Regions from separate parts of the Arthrobacter sp. TMN-50 genome, predicted to be linked through region 3. Evidence: riboswitches for the same ligand, from Rfam matches in the RefSeq annotation. Region 3 holds a riboswitch; each other region holds the start of a gene.
The links. Region 3 has a riboswitch for S-adenosylmethionine ahead of metX (homoserine O-acetyltransferase MetX). Riboswitches for the same ligand answer to the same signal wherever they lie in the genome.

Region 1 (4,336 bases), on a different contig from region 3:
TCCCCGGCGTGCATGATCCGGCTGAGTCGGTGCACCCACGGGAGCGAAACGTCCAACTGGTTCCAGAGGAGAGCAATCTGGCCGCCGGGAACGAGGATGCGGGCCGATTCCCTGGCCGCCGCCGCTGGGTCGAGCCAGTGCCAGGCCTGCGCGATCGAGACCAGCTGGACCGAGGCTGCCGCCAGCCCGGTCGCTTCGGCCGTACCCACCACGGTGGTCACCTGGGGGAGCTTGGTCCGGAGCACGTCAAGCATGCTGTGGGAGGGATCGACGGCGGTGACGTCCAGTCCGCGCTTCACCAGCTCCGCGGTGAAGAGTCCCGTGCCCGCGCCGACGTCGGCCGCGGTCGAGGCCCCGGCGGCTACGACCCAGTCGACGCTCTCTGCCGGGTAGCCGGGCCGGACCCTGTCGTATTGTTCACCGTCGTCGAGGTAGCCGCCGGCAAGGTGAATCCGCCGGGTGGCATGCAGACGTGGGCCGCCGCGGGGCATAGTGTGTTCTCCTTCGCAGGACGGGACAGGGTGGGCCTGTGCCTAGGGTATCGCGCACTGGGGGGCAGAATCAGAGGGAGGGAACCTGCGGTCGGCTATTCGCTGGTGTACGGCGCCGCGCCGGCCGTCCCCGGCGTATGGGGAGCCCAAGCCGGGAAGGTGCGGGTTTCGACCGCAGGAACCCAGCGTTCCTCGTCGACGATATAGTCAGCGGTCAGGCCGTGGGTCAAGAGGGACCGGAGGGCCCCGAGCAGGCGCTCCACATCGGCGAGTTGCGATCCGAGTCCGACGCTGGCCCTCAGCGATCCCGAGGGGAGACCGAGCCGGGTGAGCAGCGGATGTGCGCAGAACCTGCCATCGCGGAGCCCCACCCCGTGTTCGGCGGAGAGGTAGGCGGCTACCAGTCCGGCGTCGTACCCGGCGACCGAAAAATTGACGACGCCGATCGGTTCGGCGCTGTCGGGGAAGAGTCGGTGGACGCTGACTCCGGGCAGCCCGGCGAGGCCGGAGACCAAAGCGGACCGGAGTGCCTGTTCGTGGGATTGCCAGGCGCTGTGATCGAGCGCTGCGAGCATGCCCGCTGCGTGGGCGAGCGCGCCGGCGCCCACCACATTGGGTGAGCCGCCCTCATGCCGGGCCGGCCCGGTGGCCCAGGACACAGAATCGGCCCTGACCTGGCGCACCGCTCCGCCGCCGGCGAGATAGGGGGTACCGGCATCCAGCCAGTCGGAACGGCCCACCAGCACCCCCGCGCCGAACGGCGCGTAGAGCTTGTGACCCGAGAACGCCACATAGTCGATACCGTCCCGGCTGATGTCGATCCGACGGTGCGGGGCCAGTTGCGCTGCATCCACGACGATCCGTGCACCGTAGGCATGGGCCAGTCGCGCCAGCTCCCTGACCGGAAGCACCTCGCCGGTGACATTTGATGCGCCGGAGACCGCCAGCAGGGTCACCCCGCCGGCGGCCAGCTCGGCGCGGACCCGGTCCAGGGTATCGGCGAGCGTCGTACCGGCGGTGAGGCTGCGGTGCGGTAACTGCTGCCAGGGGAGCAGATTGGCGTGGTGCTCAATGTCGAGGTACAGCACGTCACCCGTGGCGGGGACGCACCCGGCGAGGAGATTCAGTGAATCGGTGGTGTTGCGGGTGAAGATCACCGTGTCACCACCACGTCCGCCCACGAACCCGCGGATCGCTGTTCTGGCATTCTCATACAGCGAAGTGGACACCTGGGAGGTATAGCCGGCGCCCCGGTGGATGCTTGCGTAGTAGGGCAGGACAGTGGTGACAAACTCCTGCACCTCGGCCAGGGCAGGGGCAGACGCCGCGTAGTCAAGGTTGACGTACCTAACCTCACCACCCCCGAGGACCGGGACCCGCAGGCCGCTCCCGACGACGTCGGCCAACGGGGCCACGGCCCTGGCTGGGTGCTGAGCCAGTGTACTGGGTGCAATGGTCATGAAGGGTCTCCAGAAATGTGGACCCCACGCAGGGGTGTCCGCGCTTGCCATACCCGCTCGGGTACGGCCTGGTCGTCACCCGGGGCACCCCGCCGCGACGGGAGGGTTGCCGGCCAGCAAACCGGGGTTTAGCGCTGGCACTCGTGACCAATAGCAAACAGCCTAGGGCACGAGGTGTGCCCGGGTTTATTTTATTACGGAATCTTAAAGTAGGTCATCCACATCGGGGTTGAGGATCTGCAGCACATCGTTGTGCAGCGTGCTGTTGGTGGCCAGGGCGTTGCCGCCGAAGGGGCCGTCCGTGCCCTCGAGGGAGGTGAAGCGGCCGCCGGCCTCGGTGATGATCGGTACCAGCGCCGCCATGTCATATAGGTTCAGCTCGGGTTCGCAGGCGATGTCGACGGCGCCCTCAGCGACCAGGCAGTAGGACCAGAAGTCGCCATACGCGCGAGTGCGCCAGACCGAATCGGTCAGCGTCAGGAATTCCGGCAGGTTTCCGCGTTCCTTCCAGCCCGACAGGCTTGAATAGGACAGCGAAGCGTCTTCAAGCCGCGACACGTTTGACACCTTGAGCCGGGTCGCTGCCGCCAACGATTTACCCATGTAGGCGCCGGTGCCGGTGGCCGCCCACCAGCGTTTACCGAGGGCGGGGGCGCTGACCAAGCCAACAACCGGCTGGCCCTCATCCACGAGGGCGATCAGGGTGGCCCAGACCGGGACGCCCCGCACAAAACTTTTAGTGCCGTCGATTGGGTCGATGATCCAGCGACGTGAGCCGGCGCCACTGCTACCGAACTCTTCGCCGAGGACCGCGTCGCGGGGGCGGGCGCGGGATAGCTGGCCCCGAATCGACTCCTCGGCTGCCTTATCGGCGTCGGTGACGGGCGTGAGATCGGGTTTGGTTTCGACCACCAGATCAAGGGCCTTGAATCGCGACATCGTCTGGTCGTCTACAGAATCGGCCATCACATGGGCAAGGCGCAGATCATCGTTATAACTTTGGCGGTGGTTCATACCTTCAACCTATCGCCTAACATCGCCATAGTGCGGGACGCTCTCCCGCCTGTGGCACCACTGATCGAGCGAAGACCCTTAAACAGCACAGGACACCGGCGGCGATGAGCCGCTTCGGTGTCCTGTGGGGAGCCGTCCAGTGGGACGGACTACGTCTAGGGGTTACTAGATAACGGTGATGTTCTCGGCCTGCGGTCCCTTGGGGCCCTGCGTGGTCTCGAAGTTGACCTTCTGGTTCTCTTCGAGCGCGCGGAATCCGCTGGAGTTGATTGCCGAGAAGTGGGCGAATACATCCGCGCCGCCGTCGTCAGGAGCAATGAATCCAAAGCCCTTTTCAGCGTTGAACCATTTGACTGTACCTGTTGCCATTTTTTCATATTCCTTGTGTGTGAGAATCCCCCCGTGCTTCGGGGTTCTCGTTGCGGTGTCAGCCTGGGGCGCAACACTGCAACTTCTTCAAGCGTATCAGGTCTATTGTTCGCCGAGCTGTTTGGCTTCCTGCATATTTCCCTTGGGCTCAGGGACGCTTGCACCCAGCAAACGCCGCAGCGAGGCAAGCCGTACCGGACCCGATACGCCCGCCAGCCCGTCCCGTACCCAGGGATCGAGGCCACACCTCACTGCGAGCCGGTCATGCCTGCAGCCCCGCGCACATTCGGCGGTGCCGGGTTCCAGATCGGGGAACGCCTGAAGAATCCGGTCAGGGTCGACATGGGCGAGACCAAACGAGCGAATGCCAGGGGTATCGATGATCCACGTTCCGGGCAGAGAATCGCCGGCCTTCAACGCGACCGCCGACGACGACGTGTGCCGGCCGCGCCCCGTCACAGCATTGACCCCGCCGGTGGCCCGGTTGGATCCGGTCAACGCGTTGACCATGGTGGACTTCCCAACCCCTGAGTGACCCAGCAGCACACTGACCTTACCGTCGAGGTGGGACCGCAACTGACTCACTGCATCGCCGAGGAGCCGGGCGGACAATCCGTCGTCCGAGGTGCTGTCAACCCCATCGGCATCGGCGGCGGTCCGGCTGATGATGACCGGCAGATCAAGGTGTCGATAGTTGTCGAGCAACCCGGCAGGATCCCGCAGGTCTGCTTTGGTCACGCAGAGGATCGGTTGGATACCGGCGTCGTACGCCGCCACCAGCGCCCGGTCAATGAATCCTGTTCTTGGTTCCGGGTTGGCTGCCGCCACAACAATCACCAGCTGGTCGGCGTTAGCGACCACTGCACGTTCTACCGGGTCGGTGTCGTCGGCGCTGCGGCGCAGCAGGGTTCGTCGTTCTTCCACCCGGACCAAGCGTGCCAGGGCGTCAGGCCCGCCGGAGAGGTCGCCCACCAGAGCCACCAGGTCCCCGGCGACCACCGG
Region 2 (4,336 bases), on a different contig from region 3:
TGGCACGGAAGGCGTTCGCGGTTACCGCCTGAGCGCCTTCCGGGCCAGCACGTTACCAAGGAACTGCACCGCCTGGACCAGCAGGATAATCACGATCACCGCGGCCCAGGTGACCCACGGGTTGAACTGCCGATAACCGTACTGGATGGCGAAGTTACCCAACCCTCCGCCGCCCACGTACCCGGCGACTGCCGACATGTCGACCAAGGCCACAAAGATGAACGTGTACCCGAGGATCAGCGGCCCGAGGGCTTCGGGGAGGAGGATGGTCAGGATGATGCGCAGGCGTCCGGCGCCAACTGATCGTGCCGCCTCAATGACCCCGGGTTGGACAGTCAGCAGGTTCTGTTCAACGATGCGGCTGATCCCGAACGCGGCGGCCAGCGACAGCGTGAAGATGATGGCGCTGTTACCAATCCCGGTTCCGGTGACCGCCCGGGCCAGAGGCTGTGCGGCGGCGAGGAAGATGATGAAAGGGATGGGCCGGAAGATGTTGACAATGATGTTCAGGGTACTGAACACGGCGCTGTTGCCGAGTATGCTCCCGGCCCGCGTGGTGTAGAGGCCGATGCCGAGCAGGAGTCCGCCGAACCCGCCGAAGAGCAGGCTGAACCCGACAATGTAGAGGGTTTCGTAGGTGGCCTCCCACAGTTCTGGGGTAAGGGTAATGAGGGAATCCATCAGCTGAGCTCCTTCACAGTAATGCGACCGGACAGGCCGGTCAGTGCCGCGTCAACAGCGCCGTCGGGCCCGGTGAGTGCGAGGGTGAGATGGCCGAACGCCCGCCCCCGAATGTCGTTGATGCCGCCATAGATCAGCTCGAACTCGACGCCCGCCGCCGCCAATTCGAGGAAGACCGATGCCTGGGAGGAATCCCCGTCGCGGAAGGAGAAGGTGACAATCCGGCCGGTGTGCCGCTCCTGCAGAACTGCGAGTTCGTCAGCTGAGGGAATCCCCCGCACCACTGTGGAGACGAACCGTTGTGAGGAGGCTTCGCGCGGTGTGGAAAAGACGTCGAACACGTCACCCTGTTCCACGATCCGGCCACTGTCCATCACCGCCACTTTTGTGGCGAGGGTCTGGATCACGTCCATCTCGTGGGTGATCACCACGATGGTGATGCCCAATTCCTCGTTGACTCTTCGCAGCAGGCGGAGCACTTCATGAGTGGTTTCGGGGTCCAGGGCCGACGTTGCCTCATCAGCGAGCAGGATTTTCGGTGAGGTGGCCAGCGCCCGGGCGATGCCGACGCGCTGCTTCTGGCCACCGGACAGCTGTTCCGGATAATTGGAAGCCTTGTCCGCCAGCCCCACAAAGTCGAGGAGTTCAGTGACGCGCGCCCGGATCTCGTCGCGGCTCTTCCCCGCGACGCGCAGGGGGTAGGCGACGTTGTTCCACACCGTTTTGGCGTTGAACAAATTGAACTGCTGAAAGATCATTCCGATGTCAAGACGCAGCCTACGCAACTGTCTGTCCGGGACGCCGGTGACCTGTTGGCCGTCGACGATGATGGTGCCGCTGGTGGCCTTTTCGAGGGCGTTGATCAGGCGAACCAGGGTGCTTTTACCCGCACCGGAGTAGCCGATGATTCCGTAGATTTCCCCGGCCTCGATGTCGAGACTGACGTTGTCAATGGCGTGCACCGGGGCGTCGCCGCGGCGGCCCGGCGGGAAGCTTTTGGTGACGCCCTGCAATGAAATGAGAGGCATGAAATTCCTTGATGAATGACTCTGCGGCCGGCCGGGATCGCGGGCCGGCCGCAGGAGAGGGAGGACTGGCTAGCCTTGGGCGCGGGTGTCTTCCTCGACGGTGCCGAGGGTCGTCTGCAGCTCCTCAGGGGTGACCTGGAGGAACTCGGCGGTCCCACCCGAGGTCTCCTGAACGGCGTCCTGAACTTCCTGGTTTTCCTGGTAGATGCTGACCAGCTTCTGGTAGGTCTCGTTGGTTTCCTCGCCTGCGCGGGCGGCGAAGACGTTTACGTACGCGGCGGCCGCCGGATCCGCCGGATCATCCTGGGCTATGGCGTCCTCGAAGTTCAGGCCGGCATCCTGCACGAAGTCGTTGTTGATGATGGCGGCCGCGACGTCGGGCAGCGATGTGGGCGTCAATGACGCTTCAAGAGTCGTGACGGTAACCTTGGAGGCTTCTTCGTCGATATCGTCGATCGTGGAGAAGGCGCTCCCGCCGTCGTCGAGCACTACCAGTCCGGCGGACTGGAGCACCAGCAGCCCGCGGGCGAGGTTGCTTTCGTCGTTGGGGATGGCGACCGTTGAGCCTTCAGGGATCTCCTCGACCGATCCGTACTGGGTGGAGTACAGGCCCAGCGGGTAGATGGCGGTTGACCCGATCGGAGTGAGCTCTTCGCCGCTGGAGACGTTGTAACGAGCGAGATACACCAAGTGCTGGAACTGATTGAGGTCCAGTTCGCTCTCGCTCAGGGCAGGGTTGGGCTGGGTATATTCGGCAAAGTCGATGACTTCCAGGTCGATGCCTTCCTCGGCAGCGGCCTCGGTCAGCAGGCCCCACTCCGGGTCGCTGGCGCCCACGACGCCGAGTTTGATGCTTTCGCTGCCGGACTCGGAGCCCTCCGCGGAGCCGCACGCAACGGCAAAAGCGAGGAAGGGGACGACGGCGATAGACAGAAGTTTCCGGGATTTCATGATGATTTTCCTTTGAGTTAGATCCAGCCGACGGGGAACACTGGACGGGTGGCCGCTGGATCAGGAGATAAGAAGTGTTCGAAGTGCTGCGAAAACTGCAGCGACATTCGGGCGGAATTTCCTTGGGGCTACATGCTGGCTCGCTTCAGGATCGCGGGCGGTAACCACCACGATCCCTCAACGGGGTCAGTACCGGGTACGCCGTACTTGCCGTCCGGGGACTTGTTCCGGCGACCAAATCTTCACCTGGAGCACCCCGCTACGGGAGAGGGTTGCTGGTCAACCGGCCAGGGCCTTTGGTTGACACTCTTGATTCTGGAGATCACGCTAGGGCAGAAAATTTAGTGGGTCAAAACGTCGCCGTTATGGATCGTCATAAACGGCGCGGCATAGCCGTCCCGTTCATGCGGCCCCGGTGGAAGAATCGCCCTTGGGAAAGAGGAGTCGATCAGTCGGCTTCCCGACCTGTATCGCTGCGGCCGCTACTGATTGACCAAACAATGATCGCCCAGGCGCACATTGTCGGGCCGTGGTGCGAACCACGGTTCGAGGTCCTCGGCCGACATGGGACGGGTATAGAAGTAGCCTTGAGCGAGGTCGCATCCCAGCCCATTCAGTGTGTGCAACTGATCTTGTGTCTCAACGCCCTCGGCAACAGCAATCAGGCTCGTCGCATGGGCGAGCTGGATGCAGGAAGCCACAATCGCGTGGTCTTTACTGTCGGTAGTGAGTCCTGCAACGAATGACTGGTCGATTTTCAGCTCGTCGATTGGGAAAAACTTGAGATAGGTGAGGCTGGATTGGCCGGTGCCGAAGTCGTCGATTGCCAGGCGCACGCCGAGCGCATTGAGGATCTCCAGGGTCCGCAATGCGGCAACCGGGTCTTCGGTAAGCGCCGTTTCGGTGATCTCAAGGGTGAGGAGTCCCGGGTCCACGTTGTGGCGGAGGAGTGCCGCGGTGACCACTTCTTCAAGGCGCGGATCGCTAAGCTGGATGGCCGAGATATTGACTGACATACGAACCGGCGGCCGGCCCGGCGCTGACCGGTGCCACTCGGCCTGTTGCGCCACGGCTGCATCGATCACCCAGGCGCCAAGCGGCAGGATCAGACCCGACTCTTCGGCGAAGTCGATGAAAGCTGACGGTGCCAGCAGGCCCTTATCGGGGTGATCCCAGCGCACCAATGCCTCGAATCCATTCATCTGGCCGTTGCTGAGGTCAATCTGCGGCTGGTAGAAGAGGCGAAACTCTTCGTCCTCGATGGCCCGGCGCAGTTCGCTACGCCGGTTGAGCCGTCCGTCGTCGGGATCGTCATGGCCGAACTCCACTTCGCACCGGTTATGGCCACGCTTCTTTGCCTGATACAGGGCTGCGGCGGCGCGCCCGACAAGTCGGTCAGGGGTCTCGTTCCTGTTGGCCACCGCGACCCCAATACTGACCGTGATTTCAACCGTGGAGTTGCCGACAACCATCGGAGCGCTCAGGACTGAAAGTAGCTCCGTGGCCAACAATTGCGCATCTGCTGCACCAACAAAATCACTCACGACGGCGAATTCGACCCCGGACAACCGGGCGATGACCGCGGGGAGATGGACTGCGGCAGCGAGCCGCTGGGCCACTACGTTGAGTGTCTCATCTCCGGCAGCGATCCCCAGGTCCACGTTGACCGCCCTGAA
Region 3 (4,336 bases):
CCTGCCCCCGGACTCTCACCCTGCCCAGAACAGCACCCCTCACCCCTGGACGCGATATGTGGCGCTGGGCGACTCGTTTACCGAGGGTATTGGGGACCCCAATCCCGAGAGCGTGGGTGGCAACCGTGGCTGGGCCGACCGGGTGGCCGAAGAACTCAGCAGGAGCCGCGATGATTTCGCGTACGCCAACCTCGCGGTCCGTGGCCGGTTGCTGCAACAGATTGTGGACCAACAGGTGGAGCCGGCCCTGGCGTTGAAACCGGACCTGATCACCATTTCGGCCGGCGGTAACGACCTGATCCGCCCCGGTGGCGATCCTGACCAGTTGGCGGCGCGCCTGGATGACGCCGTCGGGGCGTTGCGCGCCGATCACGCGACCGTGGTGCTGTTCACGGGCCCCGATGCGCGGGAATCCGTGCTCGGCAACTTCCGGTCCAGGACCGCCATCTACAACGAGAACCTGAGGATCATCGCCGCCCACCACGACGCGCTGATCGCCGATATGTGGGCCTTGCGGCAGCTGGTCAGCCCCCGGATGTGGGACGACGACCGACTTCATTTCTCACCGCTGGGCCACCACACCATCGCCATGATGGTGCTCGAAACCCTCGCCGTCCCCCACTCTCTGACGGCCCTCGAACCACAGCCGCTCCCCCATAAGAGGTGGCGTACCGCCCGAACCGAGGATCTGGTGTGGGCCAAGGTCTATTTCGTGCCCTGGGTACTGCGCCGGTTGCGGCGCCAATCCGCCGGGGACGGCATACTGGCCAAACGACCCGACGCTGCCCCCATCTTCGGCCCGGGAATGCCACCGGGCGCCGCCGGTTAGGGACCCACCATGCTGGCCACCCGGCGACGACGATATATTGCGTCAGGGCGCGGAGTAGAAGGCCTCCCGGAGCAGTCCGTCAAGTTGCTGGATTTGCGTCAGAAAAGCGTCGTGACCGATCGGAGAGTTGATCATGTGCACCGGCACCTCACCCGGCAGGGCCTTCGCCAGGACGCGGGACTGGCCCGGGTAATACAGCCGGTCCGAATCCACCGCCGCAATGAAGAACTCGGCGCTGACGTTCCGGAGAGCATCCTGCAGGGTGCCCCGGTCGCGGCCGGCGTCGTGGCCCATGAGGGCTTCAGTCAGCAGAACGTAGCTATTGGCGTCGAACCGTTCCACCAGTTTGTCGGCCTGATGATCGAGGTAGCTTTCCACCTGGTAGCGACCACGGTCCGCGGGATCCGGGGAACCGAACGGCGTCTCACCGCCCTGGGCGGTCCGGCCAAAGCGGTGCTCAAGTTCGGGCTCGGACCGGTAGGTGATGTGGGCAATCCGTCGCGCCAGCCCCAGTCCGTCAACCGGCCCGGGGCCCGGGTAATAGTCACCGCCAGCGAAGCCCGGGTCCAACCGGATGGACCGAAGCTGCGCCTGGGCAAAGGCAATCTGCTCGGCCGAACTGGCCGCCGTGCACGCAATTACCGCACACCGGTTGACCCGGTCCGGGTACAGAAGGGCCCACTCCAGGGCCCTGGCCCCCCCAAGTGACCCACCGACCACCGAATGCCACTGCCCGATGCCTAGGGCATCCGCGAGAAGTGCTTCAGCTCGGACCGAGTCCCGGACCGTGATGTAGGGGAACCGCGAACCCCAGGGGACGCCGTCGGGATCCGCGGTAGCCGGTCCCGTTGACCCGTAACACCCGCCGAGCATGTTGATGGACACGGCAAAATATCGGGTGGTGTCGATGGTTTTCCCGGGGCCGACCAGCTGGTCCCACCAGCCGTCCTCAGCCGAGTCGCCGCGGGCGACGTGGGAACTGCCGGTCAGCGCGTGCTGGATCAGGACGGCGTTGGATCGATCGTCGTTGAGGGTGCCCCAGCTTTCGTACGCGAGGGTGAGGTCGGGGAGGTGCCCCCCGGTTTCACAAGTGAAGGCCCCAAGGCTGCGAGTGCGGAGGACGCCGTCGAGACCTTCAGCAGGGGCCAGGGAGGCGTCGCTGGGCGCCCCCGGGCCGGGGCCCTGCTGTGTCGTGTGAAGTGTTGCCACTGGTATCGCCCGCCTTGGAGTTCGCGCTTGCGCCTGACACCCTGCCCGCCGCCTGGTCGTCACCCGGGGCACCCCACCGCGAAGGAGGGTTGCCGTCCAGCAAGCCGGGGCTTGGTGGAGCGGGCGTTCCGCTCCGTGCTGGCACTCGTGACCTATTCCTAGATAACCCGAAAAGCACCTCCCGGCGCAAATATGTGAACGTCTGTGGCCTGAAGACATGGTAAGGGTACCCTAAGTCGAGACACAGATCACAAAGTGCCAAACTAAGGCCATGCGCTTGGACCATGTCTCATATGCCTGTGAACCCGACGGCCTCGTAGCAACTGCTGGGAGGATTTCCGACGCCCTGGGCGTCGACCCTGTAAAGGGTGGTGTACACCCCCGCTTCGGCACCCGGAACATGATCTTCCCGATGCTCAATGGCCAGTACCTGGAAGTGGTCGAGGTGCTGAACCACCCGGCCTCGGACAAAGCTCCGTTCGGGCAGGCAGTGCGTGCCCGCTCCGAAGCTGGCGGCGGTTGGATGGGCTGGTGCGTCGCGGTGGACGATCTGGCCCCATTCGAGCAGCGGCTGGGCCGGAGCGCCGTGCCGGGTAACCGCAAATTTCCGGATGGGCAGGAACTAACCTGGCAGCAGATCGGGATCAAGGGGCTCATCGCTGACCCGCAGGTCCCCTACATGCTGCGGTGGGACGACGGTACCGAGGCACTTCATCCGTCGCAGGCCAAACCGGCGTCGGCCCGCCTTGATTCGCTGACGATCGCCGGCTCCCCCGATCGCATCGCCGAGTGGCTGGGCACCGACGCCACTGAGCCTCTCGATGGCGTCGCAGTGCACTGGGTGGCGCCGAACGGCACCCCGGGCGTCATGTCGGTGACCTTCCAGACAGCCAATGGCCTGGTGGAAATCTAGCCAGCCCGTGTAAAGGGGTCGCCGTTGCTACGCGCCGATTCCGATCGCCGGGCCGAAGAGGGCGAAGCCCACAAACCCGGCGATGTCGAGGACCGCGTGGGCAATAACCAGGGGCATCACCCGTTTGGTCCTCGTGTAGGCGTAGCCAAAGATCAGGCCCATGATGAAGTTGCCGATGAACGGCCCGAAGCCCTGGTACAGGTGGTAGCTCCCCCGGAGTAGGGCACTCGTAAGGATGATCACCGGCGCCGACCAGCCGAGCTGCCGGAGCCGGTGGAAGAGGTAGCCCACCACAATGACCTCTTCGAGCACCGCATAGCGCACCGCTGAAAGGATCAGGACGGGTACCGTCCACCAGTAGGCGTCGAGCGCTGCGGGTTCGATCGCCGTCGTAATCCCCAGCGCACGACCCGCCGCATACACGCCCACCGTGCCAGCACCGATCACTGCCGCGAGACCGACACCCAACCCGAAGTCGGTCTTCGGGTTGCTGAAAGTGAATCCCAAAGTTCGGAACGCCGATTTGCCGGGCTCGGTGAGCAAAAGCAGGACCAGGAAGACGGGGACCAGGGCGAAGAAAATGCCCAGTAGTTGGTACGCCAGGTCGAAATACTGTCGGTCGTTGAGGACCGGGTTTAGCCGGGTGGTCTGCGCCGCGAGGGGCGCCTTGCTCAGTTTGTCCAACAGATTCACCACGGCGTACACGGCGGATTGGCCGAGGGACAGTCCGAGGACGATGGTGATCTCTGCGGTGATCCGCCGGCGCTGAACGGGTGCGGAGCTTTCGGCGGCGCTCGACGTGGCCGGCGCCTTAGGTGGTTCGGTGGACATGCCAGCCATCCTAGTGGGCGTTCCTTGGTGCTAGTCGGGCCCCACCGTCGGCGCGACGATCACCGCAGTGCCGTGCTTCTCGAAGGCCTGCAGTTGATCGTCGGTGATCCCTGAATCGGTGATCAGATTGCTGAAGGTATAGCCAGTCATGGTGGCGAAACGGCGGGTGCCGATCTTTGATGAGTCGGCAACGACATAGGCGGTGGACGCGCGTCTGGCGACCATCGCGTTGACCGCAGCCTCACCTTCGTCGCTGATGGTGGGTCCCACGATCGGATCCAGTCCGTTGACTCCCACGAAAGCGAAGTCCAGGGCTACCCGCTGCAGCACCGCGTCAGCGTACGATCCGACGAGTTCGTAGGATCGTGGGTTGACGATTCCGCCGGTGACCATAATCTTGAAGTTCGGCCGGACAGCTAACTGGGCGGCAATGTTGATTGCATTGGTGACAACGGTGAGGGTGGGCTTGTTCGAGGGTTCCATCAGGTCACTGCGCTTACTGAGGGCCGACGCTATGGCCGTACTGGTGGTCCCGCCGCACAGCCCAATCACCG

Region 1: it holds a riboswitch for S-adenosylmethionine, as region 3 does, so the genes downstream of both, ACX80A_RS00630 (aminotransferase class V-fold PLP-dependent enzyme) here and metX (homoserine O-acetyltransferase MetX) in region 3, are expected to answer to the same signal.
Region 2: it holds a riboswitch for S-adenosylmethionine, as region 3 does, so the genes downstream of both, ACX80A_RS11520 (MetQ/NlpA family ABC transporter substrate-binding protein) here and metX (homoserine O-acetyltransferase MetX) in region 3, are expected to answer to the same signal.

The regions. Positions count from the first base shown of each region.
Region 1 covers NZ_JBTNDG010000001.1:128,058-132,393, reverse strand. Annotated here, with positions in the region: gene ACX80A_RS00635 (class I SAM-dependent methyltransferase) at 1-491, opposite strand, end outside; gene ACX80A_RS00630 (aminotransferase class V-fold PLP-dependent enzyme) at 587-1,951, opposite strand; SAM riboswitch class IV at 1,987-2,100, opposite strand; gene hisN (histidinol-phosphatase) at 2,156-2,965, opposite strand; gene ACX80A_RS00620 (cold-shock protein) at 3,131-3,334, opposite strand; gene rsgA (ribosome small subunit-dependent GTPase A) at 3,437-4,336, opposite strand, start outside.
Region 2 covers NZ_JBTNDG010000009.1:67,756-72,091, forward strand. Annotated here, with positions in the region: gene ACX80A_RS11510 (methionine ABC transporter permease) at 22-681, opposite strand; gene ACX80A_RS11515 (methionine ABC transporter ATP-binding protein) at 681-1,709, opposite strand; gene ACX80A_RS11520 (MetQ/NlpA family ABC transporter substrate-binding protein) at 1,779-2,660, opposite strand; SAM riboswitch class IV at 2,859-2,975, opposite strand; gene ACX80A_RS11525 (putative bifunctional diguanylate cyclase/phosphodiesterase) at 3,143-4,336, opposite strand, start outside.
Region 3 covers NZ_JBTNDG010000006.1:115,162-119,497, reverse strand. Annotated here, with positions in the region: gene ACX80A_RS09595 (SGNH/GDSL hydrolase family protein) at 1-829, shown strand, start outside; gene metX (homoserine O-acetyltransferase MetX) at 872-2,038, opposite strand; SAM riboswitch class IV at 2,057-2,191, opposite strand; gene ACX80A_RS09585 (VOC family protein) at 2,310-2,951, shown strand; gene ACX80A_RS09580 (CPBP family intramembrane glutamic endopeptidase) at 2,979-3,782, opposite strand; gene ACX80A_RS09575 (DeoR/GlpR family DNA-binding transcription regulator) at 3,813-4,336, opposite strand, start outside.